Regions from separate parts of the Shewanella sp. Scap07 genome, predicted to be linked through region 1. Evidence: riboswitches for the same ligand, from Rfam matches in the RefSeq annotation. Region 1 holds a riboswitch; the other holds the start of a gene.
The links. Region 1 has a riboswitch for cobalamin ahead of FLM48_RS16480 (TonB-dependent receptor). Riboswitches for the same ligand answer to the same signal wherever they lie in the genome.
Positions count from the first base shown of each region.

Region 2: it holds a riboswitch for cobalamin, as region 1 does, so the genes downstream of both, FLM48_RS17470 (ABC transporter ATP-binding protein) here and FLM48_RS16480 (TonB-dependent receptor) in region 1, are expected to answer to the same signal.

Region 1 covers NZ_CP041329.1:3,757,089-3,764,891, reverse strand. Annotated here, with positions in the region: gene azu (azurin) at 1-437, opposite strand, end outside; gene FLM48_RS16495 (TonB family protein) at 821-2,032, opposite strand; gene FLM48_RS16490 (BlaI/MecI/CopY family transcriptional regulator) at 2,032-2,403, opposite strand; gene FLM48_RS16485 (hypothetical protein) at 2,657-3,292, shown strand; cobalamin riboswitch at 3,420-3,585, shown strand; gene FLM48_RS16480 (TonB-dependent receptor) at 3,699-5,666, shown strand; gene FLM48_RS16475 (GDSL-type esterase/lipase family protein) at 5,763-6,383, shown strand; gene FLM48_RS16470 (HDOD domain-containing protein) at 6,629-7,360, shown strand; gene FLM48_RS16465 (hypothetical protein) at 7,497-7,676, opposite strand.
Region 2 covers NZ_CP041329.1:3,981,214-3,989,016, reverse strand. Annotated here, with positions in the region: gene FLM48_RS17480 (ATP-binding protein) at 1-2,664, shown strand, start outside; gene FLM48_RS17475 (histidine phosphatase family protein) at 2,794-3,423, shown strand; cobalamin riboswitch at 3,599-3,756, shown strand; gene FLM48_RS17470 (ABC transporter ATP-binding protein) at 3,857-4,696, shown strand; gene FLM48_RS17465 (iron ABC transporter permease) at 4,683-5,726, shown strand; gene cobT (nicotinate-nucleotide--dimethylbenzimidazole phosphoribosyltransferase) at 5,797-6,843, shown strand; gene FLM48_RS17455 (adenosylcobinamide-GDP ribazoletransferase) at 6,856-7,620, shown strand; gene cobU (bifunctional adenosylcobinamide kinase/adenosylcobinamide-phosphate guanylyltransferase) at 7,617-7,803, shown strand, end outside.

The DNA.
Region 1 (7,803 bases):
AAGGAGCAGAAAAACTTATAGCTGCTACCAGCTGTCATACCTTGGGTACTAAAGCTGATGCTAGTGCTGCCACCACCACCGATAATTTCTGTATGTGCAATCACTCGGCTATCGTCAGGTTTGACGTAATGGTTAGCGGCGCCGGCAGCCATCCCATCGTTTGCCACTGCTTGCATATCAGCCGCTTGAGTCAGCACCCAATTATGGCCCATCGCGGTTTTGGGTAACTTACCGTCATGGATCAATGTTAGTGTGACATCGGTACAGCTGGCCGGCACACTGAGGGTTTTGGCGCTAAATTGCATAGCATCATTTGCTGTTAAGCTAATGTCGCATTCATTGGCGTAGGCGTGGCCACTGTAAAGTAGACTCACTAGGCTTAAGTTGATGATGCGTTTAATCCACTGCGATAGTTTGTTGTTGAGTTTTGATGACATTTTCTGCCCCTTATTGTTGTTGCTGGCGTGTAAGCCAAGATCACAGGCAGCATAGGGGAAACCTTATTAAATGAAAATCATTCTCAATTGTAAATGTTGGGAATTTACAATTGCAGAGGGAGCGTTAACGATGAATTCTGTCGTCGTTCCAGCTGATAATATTAGGGGGTAGGCCGTATAAGCTGGCTTAGTTGCGGCTATAGTGGCAGCCGTCGTGCCTTTCACTGTTTCTAGCATGTTCTAGCATGGCCTCTATTATTAATTTAATGGCTCCTAGTGGCGGCTTTATCAAGCCGATGACTGGCCAAGCATTGCGCTAGGTTTATCAGGTTTAGGTGATCAAGCTAAACCCAATGAGTGAATCAATGCTCAGTGAACGGCGACTAATGACTAGTGACTTTGATTCGCTCCACATTGGCGGCAGGCTCATGCATAACAAAGTCGAGCTGTACTTTACTCGCTTTGGCACCATTAGCTGACTTTTCATAGACCCACTGCTCAAGTGCATCGATGGCTGATTGGTCAAACACGCCTTGAGGAGACGATTTAATCACGGCGACATTATCGACTTTACCTTGGGCACTAATATCGAACTGAAGTTGCACATAACCGTTGAGGTTGCTATTGACCGCTTCAACCGGGTACTTAGGCTCGATACGCACGACAGGGTAAATGACATCTTGTTTAGTGGCCTGCTTGTCGCCTAGATTGCCCGCTAAAGCTTGTTGATTAATAGCAATACTGCTAAGCCCCATCAGTACGGTTAGGCTAAGTATCGCAAGTGGGTTTTTCCCATGTACTTTTTTCATCTGTAATATCCTCTCTTTTAAGATGTTTTTATCTCCATAGTGGGTGTGTAACATGCTAGATGGCGCATGTTGCGAGTAGGCCAATAACGCGCGGCTATAGGCAATCTTTTGGCTATGATCCATATCATCGGTTATGTAGGCATCACAGGCTAATTCTTGATCATGGCGAAAACGTTGGTGAGCTAACCACATCAAAGGATTGAACCAAAATATGGCACTAATGATAAAGGCAATCGGGTTAGCAATGTGGTCGCCACGACGATAGTGATAAATCTCGTGTGCCAGTATCGCTTGTTGCTGTTCATGGCTCAGGGTTAGGAAGTCGACTGGGACAAGAATACGTGGCTTGAAAATACCCACTAACATCGGCGAGTGAATACCGCTAACTTGTGCCACATCGATAGGCGAGCTGGGAATATCCAATCGTTGGGCATAAAGCGATAGTGATAGGGCTTGGTGGTGCTGGTAAACCATTTTCGCCAATAAATAGCCGACTCCCAATAGGTACAGGTAGGGCAAGTAAAGGTGAGACCATAAACTGCTTGATAGCGCGAGGGTTTCACTGGCAAATACTCGGTAGTACTGCATGGTAAGTGGTTGCTCAGCTAGGCCTATATTGGGTAGGTAGCTTTGCAGCCCTGAACATAACAGCAGCATGGGAATGATAGCCCATAAAAAATAGGTGTAGTGCGCGCCCAATCGAGCGAGTAATGGTTTGTGACACAGTAAAAGTATCAGCGCCGCCAAGGTGGTAATAACAGTCTGTTCCATCAGCCAGTTAGCCATTACTTTTGCTCCTTTTCCCATTGCTCGATAACCGATTTTAGCTCGGCGATATCTCTTTCATTGAGCTCATTATGTTTGGCAAAACCAGCAATTAGCGGCGATAAATTGCCGCCAAACACGCGCTCAATAAAAGTTTTACTCTGCTTAATTTGGTATTCATTTTGATTAATGAGTGGCTGGTATAAGTAGGCACGCCCCTGCTTTTCGAAACCTATAGCCTGCTTTTTGACTAAACGATTGAGTAGCGTTTTAACCGTTTTTTCATGCATTTGTTGCGCAGCAAGTGCGCTGACAATTTCACTGGCATTGAGCGGCGAGTGGTGCCAAAGCACATTTAGCACAGCCAATTCACTATTACTTATTTCTTGCATTTTCAGCCTTAGATTACAGTTGTAATTTGAATATAAGATTACATTTGTAATTTTTAAATGCAACTGGTTTGTTGAAAATTATTTAACAACTTGTGCGCACGGCTTGGCGGATATGTAGTAAACTAGCCAGCAACCCCCTCGTAGTAACCGATTAATGGATCTAAACAACAGGGCGCTCGTTTTTAGTACAAATGGCGGAGCTATTTGTTAGTGAGTAAGTTTAAAAACTTGTGTACAAACAAGGAAGAAAGATATGAACTTGGGTGTTAAGTCCTTAGTTAACCTAGCCGTTTTATTTGCCCTTTCAAACGCGGCAGCAATCTCAATTGCGCAAGCGGAACCCGCCACAACAGCACAAGATAGTCCCCGTGTACATGAGCTTGCGGTCTTTGAGCATCCGCTGAGTTTTCATTTTCCACACAATTGGCGATTAGCTTATAGTGAGCATCGCGGTGACATGTTTTCCGCTGAATTTGTGCCTAACGATGAATTCTTAAATAAGTGGTCGTCGCTATATTGTGTGCAGAGCTTTAAAAATAAAGCCAATTCAATCAATGCTGAAGCTTTTCTAGATACCTTTGCCGACAATTATCGACACAGCTGCCAAGGAGAAGTGAACTACAACAAAATAGGCAGCCAAGTTATTAACGGCCAGCCCGCATTTAGCGCCTTACTTTCCTGTAGCAAAATGCCGTTAAATCACAGTACAGATGGTAGCTTTGGTCAGCAGAGCCTCAGTGAAATAGGCCACTTTACTGTCGTTCAAGGGCAACAACATCTCTATTTGATGCACCATAGTGCCAGAGGGGTCGGTAGCGTGTCGGTCGATATTGCTAAGGCGATTCAAGCGCCCGATAAAGCGATTACTGGCGGCACTGTGTTTAAGTAATTGTTATATGTAAGTTGAATGAGCAATAGACTTTTATACGTATAGACATCTATAATTGCGCCCGCAATTAGTGCCTAGCAACAAGCATGCAATCATTAGGCAGACTAATTGAGCAACAAGTTAATGATTTAAGTCAATCTTTTGTGGTGCTTTCGCTTCAGACATTTGCAGCAAAGATAATCGGGAAGCCAGTGAGAATCTGGCACTGCCCCCGCAACGGTAAAGTAACCCTTAGTTGTTTTTACTAAGGTGTCACCTAAGTCCGGAGACCGGCCCTAAAGATGATTTTGAGATTTCGGCGGGCAGATCTCAGAATGCGATGTTAAGTAGCAAGAGTAAGGCGATCTGTTAGCACTTGATTCGTGACAATTTTTGCCCCGTTTTCCTTTCAGGAGTTAAAGGTAAAATGGGTACTAAACCAACTAAAATAGCCGTGTTGTTAACCGGCATCTTGGCATCTTCTGCCAGTATTTCAATGTCTACGTTTGCGGCTGAGGCCGAGTCTGCCACTATTGATGAGACGATTACCGTCATTGGTCGTAGTGAAAATAGCCCGATGAATATCGCCGCCAACGTGAATGTTATTGACGCTGCAGCCATTGAAATGAGCGGTGCGACCTCCTTGACTGAAGTATTACGTGGTCAAAGTGGCATTCAAATCTCAGATTCAAATTCAGGTGCAGTATTTTCTATGCGTGGCTTCAGTGCTAGCCAAGCTGCGAACAACACCTTGATTTTGGTTGATGGTCGTCGCTTGAATAATATTGATATTGCAGCGCCAAGCATTAATGCCATTCCGTTGCACCAGATAGAGCGCGTTGAACTGCTATCAGGCAGTGCGGGCGTACTTTACGGTGACCAAGCTGTTGGTGGTGTGATTAACATTATCACCAAAACCCCAAATGCGACCGGGGGCACACTGCAACTGTCTGGCGGTAGTTTTAATACTTATGAAGCCAAAGCTGACGTTGCAGGTGCGATTAATGACACTTGGCGATACTACGCCGCTGCCAGTTACAACCAAGGTGACAATTACCGCGAACATAATGCCAATGAGACTTCATCGATTTTAGGCCGTTTGCAGTATCAAGGCGATAACGATGATTTCTTTGTTGAAACCAGTTACTACGATAACGATCGTGAATTAGCGGGTTCATTGACATTAGATCAAATTGAAGATGATCCTCGTCAGGCTAATCCATTTAACAAAGACGATTATCAACATGAAATGACCACCGCCATTCGCTCTGGTTATCATTACCAGATCAGCGATGCGTGGAAGCTTGGCTTGGACGCCAATTACACAGACACCAAAGTGACGTCAGTTAGCTGGGGTAGCCCAGGTAAAAACAATCGCTCTATGTTAGAAGTATTGCCCAAAGCCGTGGCGACTTACGAAACGGCAAAAGGCGATCTGAATATTGTGACTGGTATTGATCTAAGCCGTGGTGAATCAGAGTTCAGCTGGGGACGCAGTAATGTGCAGAAAGTTGCCAGCGCCTATGCGCAAGCGACTGTGCCATTAACCACCAGTGTTAGTTATGTTGTCGGTGGTCGTTACGCGGAAGTGAGCGATGAGCTTGTTGATGGTGCGGTCTACCCTCAGGGAGTCGATTTAGACCAAGACGCCCATGCATTTGAGCTTGGCTTGAACTATCGTCCGAATAGCAATCACCGTCTGTATATTCGTGCCGATGACAACTTCCGTTTTGCCAAAGTGGATGAGCAGGCTTACACACCTAAAGATGTAGTTGGATTGAAGCCGCAAACGGGTCGCTCGTACGAAGCGGGTTGGGACTGGGCTCCTGAGCAACATAGCGTGCGTATCAGCGCTTATCAGCTCGACTTAGAAGATGAAATTGTGTTTGACCCAAATGCGGAAACCCCTCCTGGTGGCAGCTTTCCTGGAGCTAACGTTAATGCTGATGCTTCATCTCGTTTAGGTGCTAGCATCGATTGGGATTGGCAGCTTGCTAGCCAGATTTTGTTAGGCATTGAATACAACTATATTGATGCTGAATTTACCGAAGGTGTGAATAAAGGCAATAAATTGTCTTGGGTTGCTGAGCATTCTGGTCGTGGTTTCTTTAGCATAGATGCAAATGAAAACTGGCAGGTATTTACTGAACTTGTTTACACCGGCGAGCGTTTTATTGAAGGGGATAACGGCAATGTTGCTCCTAAGCTAGATGCTTATTACTTGACCAATATTGCCATTAACTACACCAACAATGATTGGTTAGCGAGCTTACGTGTAGATAATCTGTTTGATGAGCAATATGTCAGTGCAGGTTACTACAGCAGTTGGGGCGCGCACGGTTATTACCCCGGCACAGGCCGCGCGTTGCGTCTATCGGCGAGCTACCGTTTCTAAGTTAAGCAAAAGCGAGTCAAACATATGAAGCCAGGCCTTGTGCCTGGCTTTTTTTGCGTCATGGTGAGCGCAAGCGTAAATAAATGAGATCGCATCATGGGATTAGCTCTGCACCATTGGGTTAAATTGGCTGTAGCCAGTTTATTGATATTGCTGTTGTCTGGCTGCTCTGGGCCCAAGTTGACCCCATTAGCACCAAATAGCGTGATATTAGCTTTTGGTGACAGCCTAACCTTTGGCAAAGGCGCTGCAGATGGGCAGGACTACCCAAGTCAGTTGGCCTTATTGACTGGCCGTAAGGTAATCAATGCCGGCATTTCAGGGGAAACAACCGCTGAGGGCTTAGCCCGTTTTGAGTCAGTGTTAAATCAAAGTGCGCCTGAATTGATTATTTTGCTAGAAGGGGGCAACGATATCTTGCGTAATCATGATTTGGCGGCCACGGAAAATAATCTACAATCTATGATTACCATAGCGCAAAATCGCGCAATTGATGTGGTGTTGGTGGCAGTGCCCAGTAAGCAATTATTTTTAAGCCCTGCTTCATTTTACCGCCAACTTGCCGATATTAATAACTTAGTACTGCTAGAAGATACCTTGTCTGATTTGCTAAAGAATCCAGCAATGAAGTCTGACACTGTCCATCTAAATGCCGCAGGTTATCGAGTGTTAGCTGAGCAAGTTTATCAGCAGCTACAGCTAGCGGGAGCGTTGTAGTATATATGGTGAAGAACTGGACGCTATTTTAAAGCAAATCAACGGCTAAGAATAATTGAAACATCGTTGGCTAAAAGCGGTAAAGTGTGACCTAAATACATCACGCTTGTGTATTGAGGTAGATAATTCGTATTAATCTACCTATTTGACAGAATTCAGCTTGACCCTGATAGGGTTTTTGTGGGTAAATTCGCTGATAACAAATGGTTTCAACCATATAGAATAAAGCAGGTTTAGAACTTCTCATGACAGATCTTGAGCATCAGGTTTTCACTCAAGTACGTGCAATTATCAGTAATGAAGAGCAAGTTATTGGTCGTCGCGGCATTTTAGTGCCATTGAAAAAAGCCATTATTGCCGATGGCGATATTCGTAACGTAATTGATATTGTTTCGTCTGACCCCGCCTTAGCAGCGCATATGCTGTGGCGTAGTAACTCTGCGGCAAACGCCTCGAGTGTAAACAGAACCAAAAATCGATCTTTAAAAGATGCCTTGGTGCGTTTGGGCCAAGTGAACATCTATCGCTATGCATTCACTTTCTACCTTAAAGAGCGCCTGGATGAGCTACCACAGCCATACAAGAAGCTGATTCAAGGTTATTGGGCACTTACCGAAGCGATCGCTGTCGACGCTGTAGATAGCTTACACTCGATGGATGGAGTCGATATCAACCCAGATGAAGTGCAAACTTTGGCGTTGTTTAGTGTCTTTGGTGAAATCATTGCACTGACGGCTTTTGCTTACCTTAACGCTGAAGCGGAAGAGTCATTCCCATTGAGCATCATCAAGTCGATTATCGATAACCAAAAGCAAACGCTAACATTAGAAGCGTTTGAATCGCTAGGCTTAGATGATGAGCTGCGTGATGAGTTTATGGTGGCCCATAATCTTCGTCAGACACGCAACCCTAATTCACCGGGTTTAGTGTTGCGTCGTGTCTTATCGATGCGCAAGCAGCTGCTTAATCCGCTATAAAGTGTAAAACTCAAGCCCAGCAAAAAGCCTGCAGCAATGCAGGCTTTTTTGTGACTCGCTGGTTTCATTTTCTCAGCCCAGTGTGATGCGCTTGAGTTAAGCGCTCATGTACAGGGCTAAGCTCCACCTTGTTGGTCTAATCAAATTCGCATTGAATCTGAATCGTTTTAATGTCAGTGGATTGCAACTTGGTGGATAGGGCTTGGCCTTGCTGTTCACATTCGGCCATAGAAGCAAACTGCTTATTAACTTCTGTTTCTGCGATAGTTTGGCTGCCGCCAAGCATTAGCCCTAAAATGATGGTGAGTTCGTACATCGTGCTTCCTCATAATGATTTAGTGTTGCGCCTTTGCAAGCGGTCTTATTGACTAACTTGTCGGCCACATAGTGGGTGTTAGTGGTCGCTATTGTAGGCAGGAATAGCGGTGAGATTTACCATATTG
Region 2 (7,803 bases), 220 kb from region 1:
GGCGTGTTAATGTTGACCATCTATTTAGGGCCCAGTTTAGTTATGCTGGTGCTATGGCCGTTGATGCAGCGCATCTTGCTGGTTAAGCAAGTTTATCATGTCACCAGTATTGCCGATTTCCTATCCGCTCGATTTAATCGCAGTATCACGCTTGCGGCGCTGGCATCGGTTGTGGCTATGGTCGGCGTAGTCCCTTATTTAGCGCTGCAATTAAAAGCAATTAACGGCGCAATAGACACCGTAATTGACAGTGGCGAGCCTGTATATCAAGCACTGACTTGGTTCATTTGGGCTGGAGTAGCATTGTTTACCATTGTTTTTGGCATTCGGCATTTAGATCCAACTGAGCGCCATCCTGGGATGATGTTAGCTTTAGCTATTGAAGGCAGTGTCAAGCTCATTGCGATGCTAGCGGTGGGGTTATTTGTCAGTTTTTACCTGTTTGATTCACCCTTGGCGATATTAACTCAACTGCAACAGCAGTTGCCTGAAATGGCACAAACGATGGCGCAAAAACCTGCATTAATGACTTGGTGTAGCTATTTGTTGTTAGCCGGTTCAGCATTTTTACTCCTTCCTCGCCAGTTTCACGTTATGGTGGTTGAAAACGCCAATGCTAAGCACGTCATAAAAGCGCAATGGATGCTGCCGTTATATCTATTCTTGATGACGGTATTTGTTACCCCCATTGCGGCTGCTGGCTTGTTGTTACTTGGCCCGCAGAATCCAGATATGTTTATGTTGGCTTTACCAATGGCTTCCGGCCAACCTTTGCTGACGCTGTTGGTATTTATTGGCGGCTTCTCGGCCTCAATGGCGATGTTGATGGTGTCTGGCATGACCTTATCGACCATGTTCAGTAATCACATTGCACTGCCTTTCCTGCAACGTTATTTCCCAAACTCCATATTTAAACGCTATTTACTGCAAAGTCGTTGGCTGGCTGTATTTTTGATCCTCGGTGCAGGTCAGGTGTTTTATTTACTTTTGGGCGACTCCTATATGTTGGTCAATATGGGGATGTTGTCATTTTGCGCGATATTACAGTTTATGCCGTTAGTGATTTGTGGCCTTTACTGGCCAACGGTTACCACCAAAGGCGCCATTGCCGGTTTGGCCGCAGGATTCAGCGTTTGGGGTTATTGCTTGTTACTTCCCTCGCTGATGAATAGCGGTTGGTTATCGGCAGATATTTTGACCGCAGGTCCGTGGGGGATAGATTGGTTGCGCCCAGAGCATCTGTTTGGCTCGCAAATGCAGCATATTAGCCATGGGACTTTTTGGTCGTTAATTGCCAATATTTCGACGTTGATCATGGTGAGTCTTTTTAGTCAAACCCCTGCAGAAGAGCAGCGCTACAGCGCTGAGTTTATCGATGTCATGGCCGACAAAGGCGAAGACAATGAAGCCTTATTTGAGTTGCTACCACAGGATATCGACTTAGCCCCCAAATTGACCATTATTGCCGATATTTTTGGTCAATATCTCAGAGATGATTTAGCCAAACTCAAAGTCGATATGTGCCTATTAGAGGTGGGCTTGTCGGTTGAAGACCCGGTTAACGTGCAAGAGTTGGCCAATTTAGAGCGAGCCACAGAACGGTTGTTGAGCGGGATAACCGGGGCATCAGTGGCACATATGGTTGTGACACAATCAAACTTGTATTCGAAGTCAGAAAAGCAGGTGCTTGCTCGCTATTACAGACAGCTATTAACCCAATTGAAAATTAGCCCAGCTCAACTGCGACAGCAGCTTAACTATGCAAAAGAAAAAGAGCAGTTGGCAAAGCAATACTCTGACAAAATGGAAGCCCTGGTTGCCCAACGTACCGAGGAGTGGCAGGCGGCGATGGATAAGCTTAAGCGCACCCAAAATCAGCTGGTAGAGCATGAAAAGCAGGCATCATTGGGTAAAATGGTGGCGGGCATAGCGCATGAGATCAACACTCCTATCGGGGTATGTGTCACCGCCGCTTCGCATATGAATGATCAGGTCAATGAGCTAAAAAGATTGTTCCTAGCTGGTGAGCTAGACGAGCAAGAGTTTGTTCAGTTTATTGATACATGCATTGAGGCCATGGATATTATTTTAAAAAATAATGCCCGCGCCTCAAACTTAATTCAAAGCTTTAAGCGTGTTGCCGTCGATCAATCTAGTGAGCAGCAACGGCAATTCTTACTTAAGGAGTATTTGCAAGAAGTAATATTATCGCTGCGGCCAACATTGAAGCAGTTACCCCATCATATAACGATTGACTGCGACCCTAGCTTAATGTGCCATACCTATCCAGGTGCATTGTCACAGGTGATCACGAATTTGATCATGAATAGTATTTTGCATGGGTTTGAAGCTGAGCAAATCGGCACTATGACCATTCAAGCACAGTTACGAGATGAGACGGTTGAACTGATCTATGCTGATGATGGTATCGGTTTAGATGAAGAGGGGGTAAAAAATCTCTTTGACCCATTTTATACCACTAAGCGCAATGAGGGCGGAAGCGGCTTAGGTGCGCATTTAGTTTACAACTTAGTCAGTCAAAAACTGCAAGGGAAGGTGGATATCAAAACCGCGCCAAATGAAGGCTTGGTTTATCATATTTTATTTCCGAGGTTATTAGTTAAAGATCATACCAAGCCACCGCCAATAAACTTTGATATCTGAGCGTTTACATAGAACTAGGCTAATCTAACCTTGGCGCTTGTAGTTAAAAGTTGATCAACATGCTTGTATCTGCGCCTGCCAAGTCGTTAGGCTAGGTGCATAGTGTTCATTAACAAGCTTATCCATCTGATGAAAATAACCAGCGTATATCTAATGCGTCACGGTCAGTGCCAAGGCGGTCAAATTTTACGGGGCACTACCGATGTCGCGCTTAGCGCGCAGGGGCAAGCCTTGATGCTCGACAATATTGCTAAGTTGGTAGACAAACTTGCGATGCAGTCGCAGCAACTAAACGCGTGTTTTAGCTCACCGCGGCAGCGCTGCATGTCTGTGGCTAAGCAACTTAACAGCCGTTATGGGCTTGCGTATCAGCAGTGCGACGGGTTAGCCGAGATTGACTTTGGCGAGTGGGACGGCCAGCCACTAGATGAGCTATATCAATCTTGCCAGCCGCAACTTGAAGCCTATTGGCAAGATCCATGGGCAAACCCTGCACCCAATGGCGAAACTATGGCAGCTTTTGAAATGCGAGTGCAAACTGGCTTTGAGCACATAGCCAATCAATGCCGGGGTCAACACATATTATTATTAACCCACGGTGGAGTGATACGTCACTTGATGGCACAAGCGCTAGGCGTTAGTCGAGCCAGTGGTTTTTATTCTCAGCTGGATATCCCCTATGGCGCTGTGGTCAATATCACCTTATATCAGGGCGAGGATGGTCAGATGCACTACCGGCTGCATTGGCCTAATGGTTAATCCGTTCGATTTCGCTTAAGTCGGTGAATTGAGGTCGATGTCACTAGGGTGAACTGAGACAACATTTTGCTACTGAGGTTGGCGACTTGGCTGAAAATCGGCATAATAGCCACAGTTAAAGACTATTGGCCGTCTAGATGTCGATAGTCGAAAGTAAGGTGTTGAGCGTCTTATTGGCCTAGTTACTGGGTAAGATAAGCTTAACTTAATAGGGAATTGGGGAGCAGTCTCACTGCCTGCCCAAGCTGTGCCCGCAACTGTACGCCATAACCGATGCTAACCTGCGTTAGGTTATCGCAAGCCAGGATACCTGCCTTACTTTTCGCCAAGAAACTCGAGCGGGTAACTCGAGGGAGCTTGAAATGAAGTACCTCATGATATCGGTTGGCAGCAACTACATTTCCACGGTGACCAAGTGGGAAGTCAGTTAGCGATGCCTACACAAGATTGTCAACATCATAGCGATAATGCACTAAATGTAACTGATCTGCATTGGCATGCGGGTGAGCGCACGATTCTTAAAGGCGTCAACTTGCAGCTTGCTGCAGGTAAAATGTTAGGCATTATTGGCCCAAATGGCGCGGGTAAATCCAGTTTGCTTCGTTGTTTATACCGCTACCTCACCCCCAGCCAAGGGCAAATCTGTTTATTTGGCAAAGATATTAGCCATTACCCTCTTAAGGCGTTTGCTCGTGAAGTGGCTGTTGTGCTGCAAGATACCCCACAGCATTTTGATATGACCACCGAGCAGCTGGTCATGTTAGGGCTGACACCCCACAAGTCTGCATTGTCGCTGACTAGCCAAGCCGACCATTTTGCGGTTGCGCAGGCTCTTGAAAAAGTGGGTTTATCCCATTTAGCTAAGCAAGCTTATGAGCACTTATCTGGTGGCGAGAAGCAACGGGCACTGATCGCCAGAGCCATAGTGCAGCAGCCTAAACTGTTGATATTGGATGAGCCCACCAATCACCTTGATATCCGCTATCAAATTCAGATCCTTGAGTTACTGCATTCGTTAGGCATTACTGTGGTGATCAGTATTCATGATCTCAACCTTGCCAGTGCGATGTGCGATCAATTACTGCTGCTTAATCAGGGGCAAGGCATCGCACAGGGCATGCCATCACAGGTACTCACCGAGCAATTGATTGGTGATGTATTTGAGGTTTGCTGCGCCGTTGCCCCGCATCCACAGCATCAACGTCCGCAAATTACCTACTACTATGGCTATCAAGCCGGTGAAACCCATGCAGGAGGTAATGATGCAAGTTAAACGCACTTTGCCCAAGCAGCTTTATTTCGGCCTCATGGTGATGGCCATTATGTTAGCCAGCACGCTAACGCCGATGCTCGCGGCCAGTTTTGGCGCGGCTGACATTAGTTTTAGCCAAGTCTATCAAATGATACTGGCGCAGTTGCGCGGAGATACGGGTCACTTTGGTGTCACTGAGCGGATTGTTATGGAACTGCGTATGCCGCGTATTGTGCTGGCTTTTGCTGCCGGGGCGGGTTTGGCCGTCGCCGGTGCTGTGTTGCAAACCGTGACCCGAAATCCTTTGGCCGATCCTTACCTATTTGGTATTTCCTCCGGTGCCTCCCTAGGCGCCGTGGTGGTGATAACGCTGCAGGGGCAAAGCGAGCTAGCTGCGCAGCTCAGCTGGCTAAGTTTGCCATTGGGCGCCTTTATTGGCGCGGTATTATCAGTGTTATTAGTGATGGCATTTTGTGGTGGCAGGTTAAGTATTCAGGTGGAGCGTATGCTGCTATCCGGTGTCGCCATCTCGTTTATGTTTGGCGCCATGACCAGCCTATTATTGTATTTCAGTGGTCCACAGGCCGCCGCATCTGTACTGTTTTGGAGCCTAGGAAGCTTTGCCAAAGCCACCTGGGCCGATGTGGGTTTGCCTGTGTTAACTGTGGTGGGTGCGACTTTGATTATTTTGTTGTTTAAGCGCCAAGTGATGGCAATGAAAGCTGGCGATGAAACCGCTCACACCTTGGGCATCGCCGTCGGGCGCTTGCGGGTTGGCATGTTGTTGCTGTGTTCATTGATAACCGCAGTGCTCGTGGCCAATTGTGGTGGTATTGGCTTTGTTGGCTTAATGGTGCCACATATCGTCAGAATGTTGATGCCCGGCCGCTTTGCGCTGCTAACCATAGCCTTAGTGGGGGGCTTATTCATGATATGGGTCGATGTGATTGCACGTAGTTTACTGAGCTATCAAGAGCTACCCATTGGCATCATTACCGCGGTGATCGGCAGTGGTTTCTTTCTGTTTATCTTAGCCAGTAAACGCCAGTAATAGTTCCAATAATAAAGCTAAAAAATAATGATAAGTATAACGAATGACCTTGAGTTTAATAGGAAGAAACATGTTTCAAATCAAGCCCGTTGACCATCAGCAAGATGAGACCATTCAGCATAAAATCGACAACAAAACCAAACCTCTTGGCGCCTTAGGAGAACTTGAAAGTCTGGCCATGCAACTGGCACAAGTTTTAGGTGATCCTATCTGTATTCGTCGACCTAAATTGTTGGTTTTTGCTGGCGACCATGGCATTGCGGCATCGGGGGTCTCTATTGTGCCCAGTGAAGTGACCACTCAGATGGTGGTTAACTTTTTAGAGGGGGGGGCGGCAATCAATGCATTTTGTCGTCAAAGTGGTTTTGAAATGGAAGTCATTGATTGCGGGATTGCGCAGCCATTAGATATGCCAGGGCTCATCAATCAACGATTGGGCGCTGGAACCAATCCTATTCATCGTCAACCCGCCATGACCATTGGTGCAGTAAAGCAAGGTTTTGCTATGGCTAAAGCCCGTGTGGCACACCACCATGCACAGGGGACAAACCTGCTTGGTTTTGGTGAGATGGGCATCGGCAATACGTCGTCAGCGGCTGCGATTATGGCTGCGGCATTGCAAGTTCCTGTGGCCGATTGTGTTGGCCGTGGTACCGGCATTGATGCGGCGACCTTAAAGCGCAAGCAAGCCCTCATTGAAGAAGCGCTACGCATTCACTCTGACAGCCTAGATGATCCCATTGAGCTACTGGCAGCGCTGGGCGGATTTGAAATTGTACAAATGACCGGGGCAATACTTGCGGCGGCAGAATTAAACATGGTGGTGGTAATTGATGGCTTTATCGCAAGCGCGGCGGCGATAATGGCAATAAAGATCAATGCAAATTGCCGTGATTACATGGTGTTTGCCCATAAAAGTGATGAGCGTGGTCACTTACTGATGCTGGAATTTTTGCAAGCTAGACCGCTACTTAACTTAGGGATGCGTTTAGGTGAAGGCACGGGCGCAGCGTTAGCTCTGCCACTTATCGAGGCTGCGGCGAGCTTTTTCAATGACATGGCAAGCTTCGATGACATGGGCATAGAGATTGATACTAAACAACCGCCAGTCAGCTAATCGGAGCAGGTTATGCTAGTAAGACAGTTGCAGCTATTTTTAATTGCTATTGGCTTTTTTACCCGTATCCCTATTCCTGCCAGTATCACCATTGATGCAGAACGGCTCAATCAAGCCAGTCGTTATTTTGCCGCAGTGGGGATCGTTGTTGGCTTAATTAGTGCGTTTACTTATCTATTGCTGGCCCAGTGGCTACCAGCATCTATCGCTATTGTTGCCGCGATGGTGATGAGTGTGATCGCTACCGGAGGCTTTCATGAAGATGGCCTTGCGGATACCGCTGATGGGTTTGGTGGTGGTTGGACCGTTGAAGATAAACTTGCCATCATGAAAGACTCACGTCTCGGCACTTATGGGGCACTGGCGTTGGTGTTAGCCTTGCTGGCCAAATTTGTGTTGTTGACCGAAGTCGCGCTCATTGATGATTACTTTGTTGCCGTTGCTTTGGTTGTGGGTCATTGTTTAAGTCGTATGTTGGCGGCCAGTATGATCTTTTCAGCGACCTATGTGCGTGACACTCAAAGTAAAAGTAAGCCGCTAGCGAGCAGTCAGACCGCCAATGAGCTTGGCATATTACTCGCCACAGGTGCCGCGGTGCTGTGGTTATCTCCGCTTGAACACTACTTATCACTCATCGTCTGCTTAGGGCTAACGAGATTCATCTTACTTTGGGGCTTTAAGCGCCAAATTGGCGGCTATACTGGGGATACGTTAGGCGCAGCTCAACAGGTGAGTGAGCTGGTCATTTACCTGTTTATTTTGGTGGTGCTGGCATGATCTCTTTAATATTGGGCGGCGCGCGCAGTGGCAAGTCTCGATATGGGCTAAAACTTGCTAATCAAGCAAGTGAGCAGGGCAAGAGCTGTGTTTTTATTGCGACAGCACAAGCCTTTGATGATGAGATGCAGCAACGCATCAATCGCCACAAAGAGGAACGGCGCGCCGATGGTATAGCCTGGC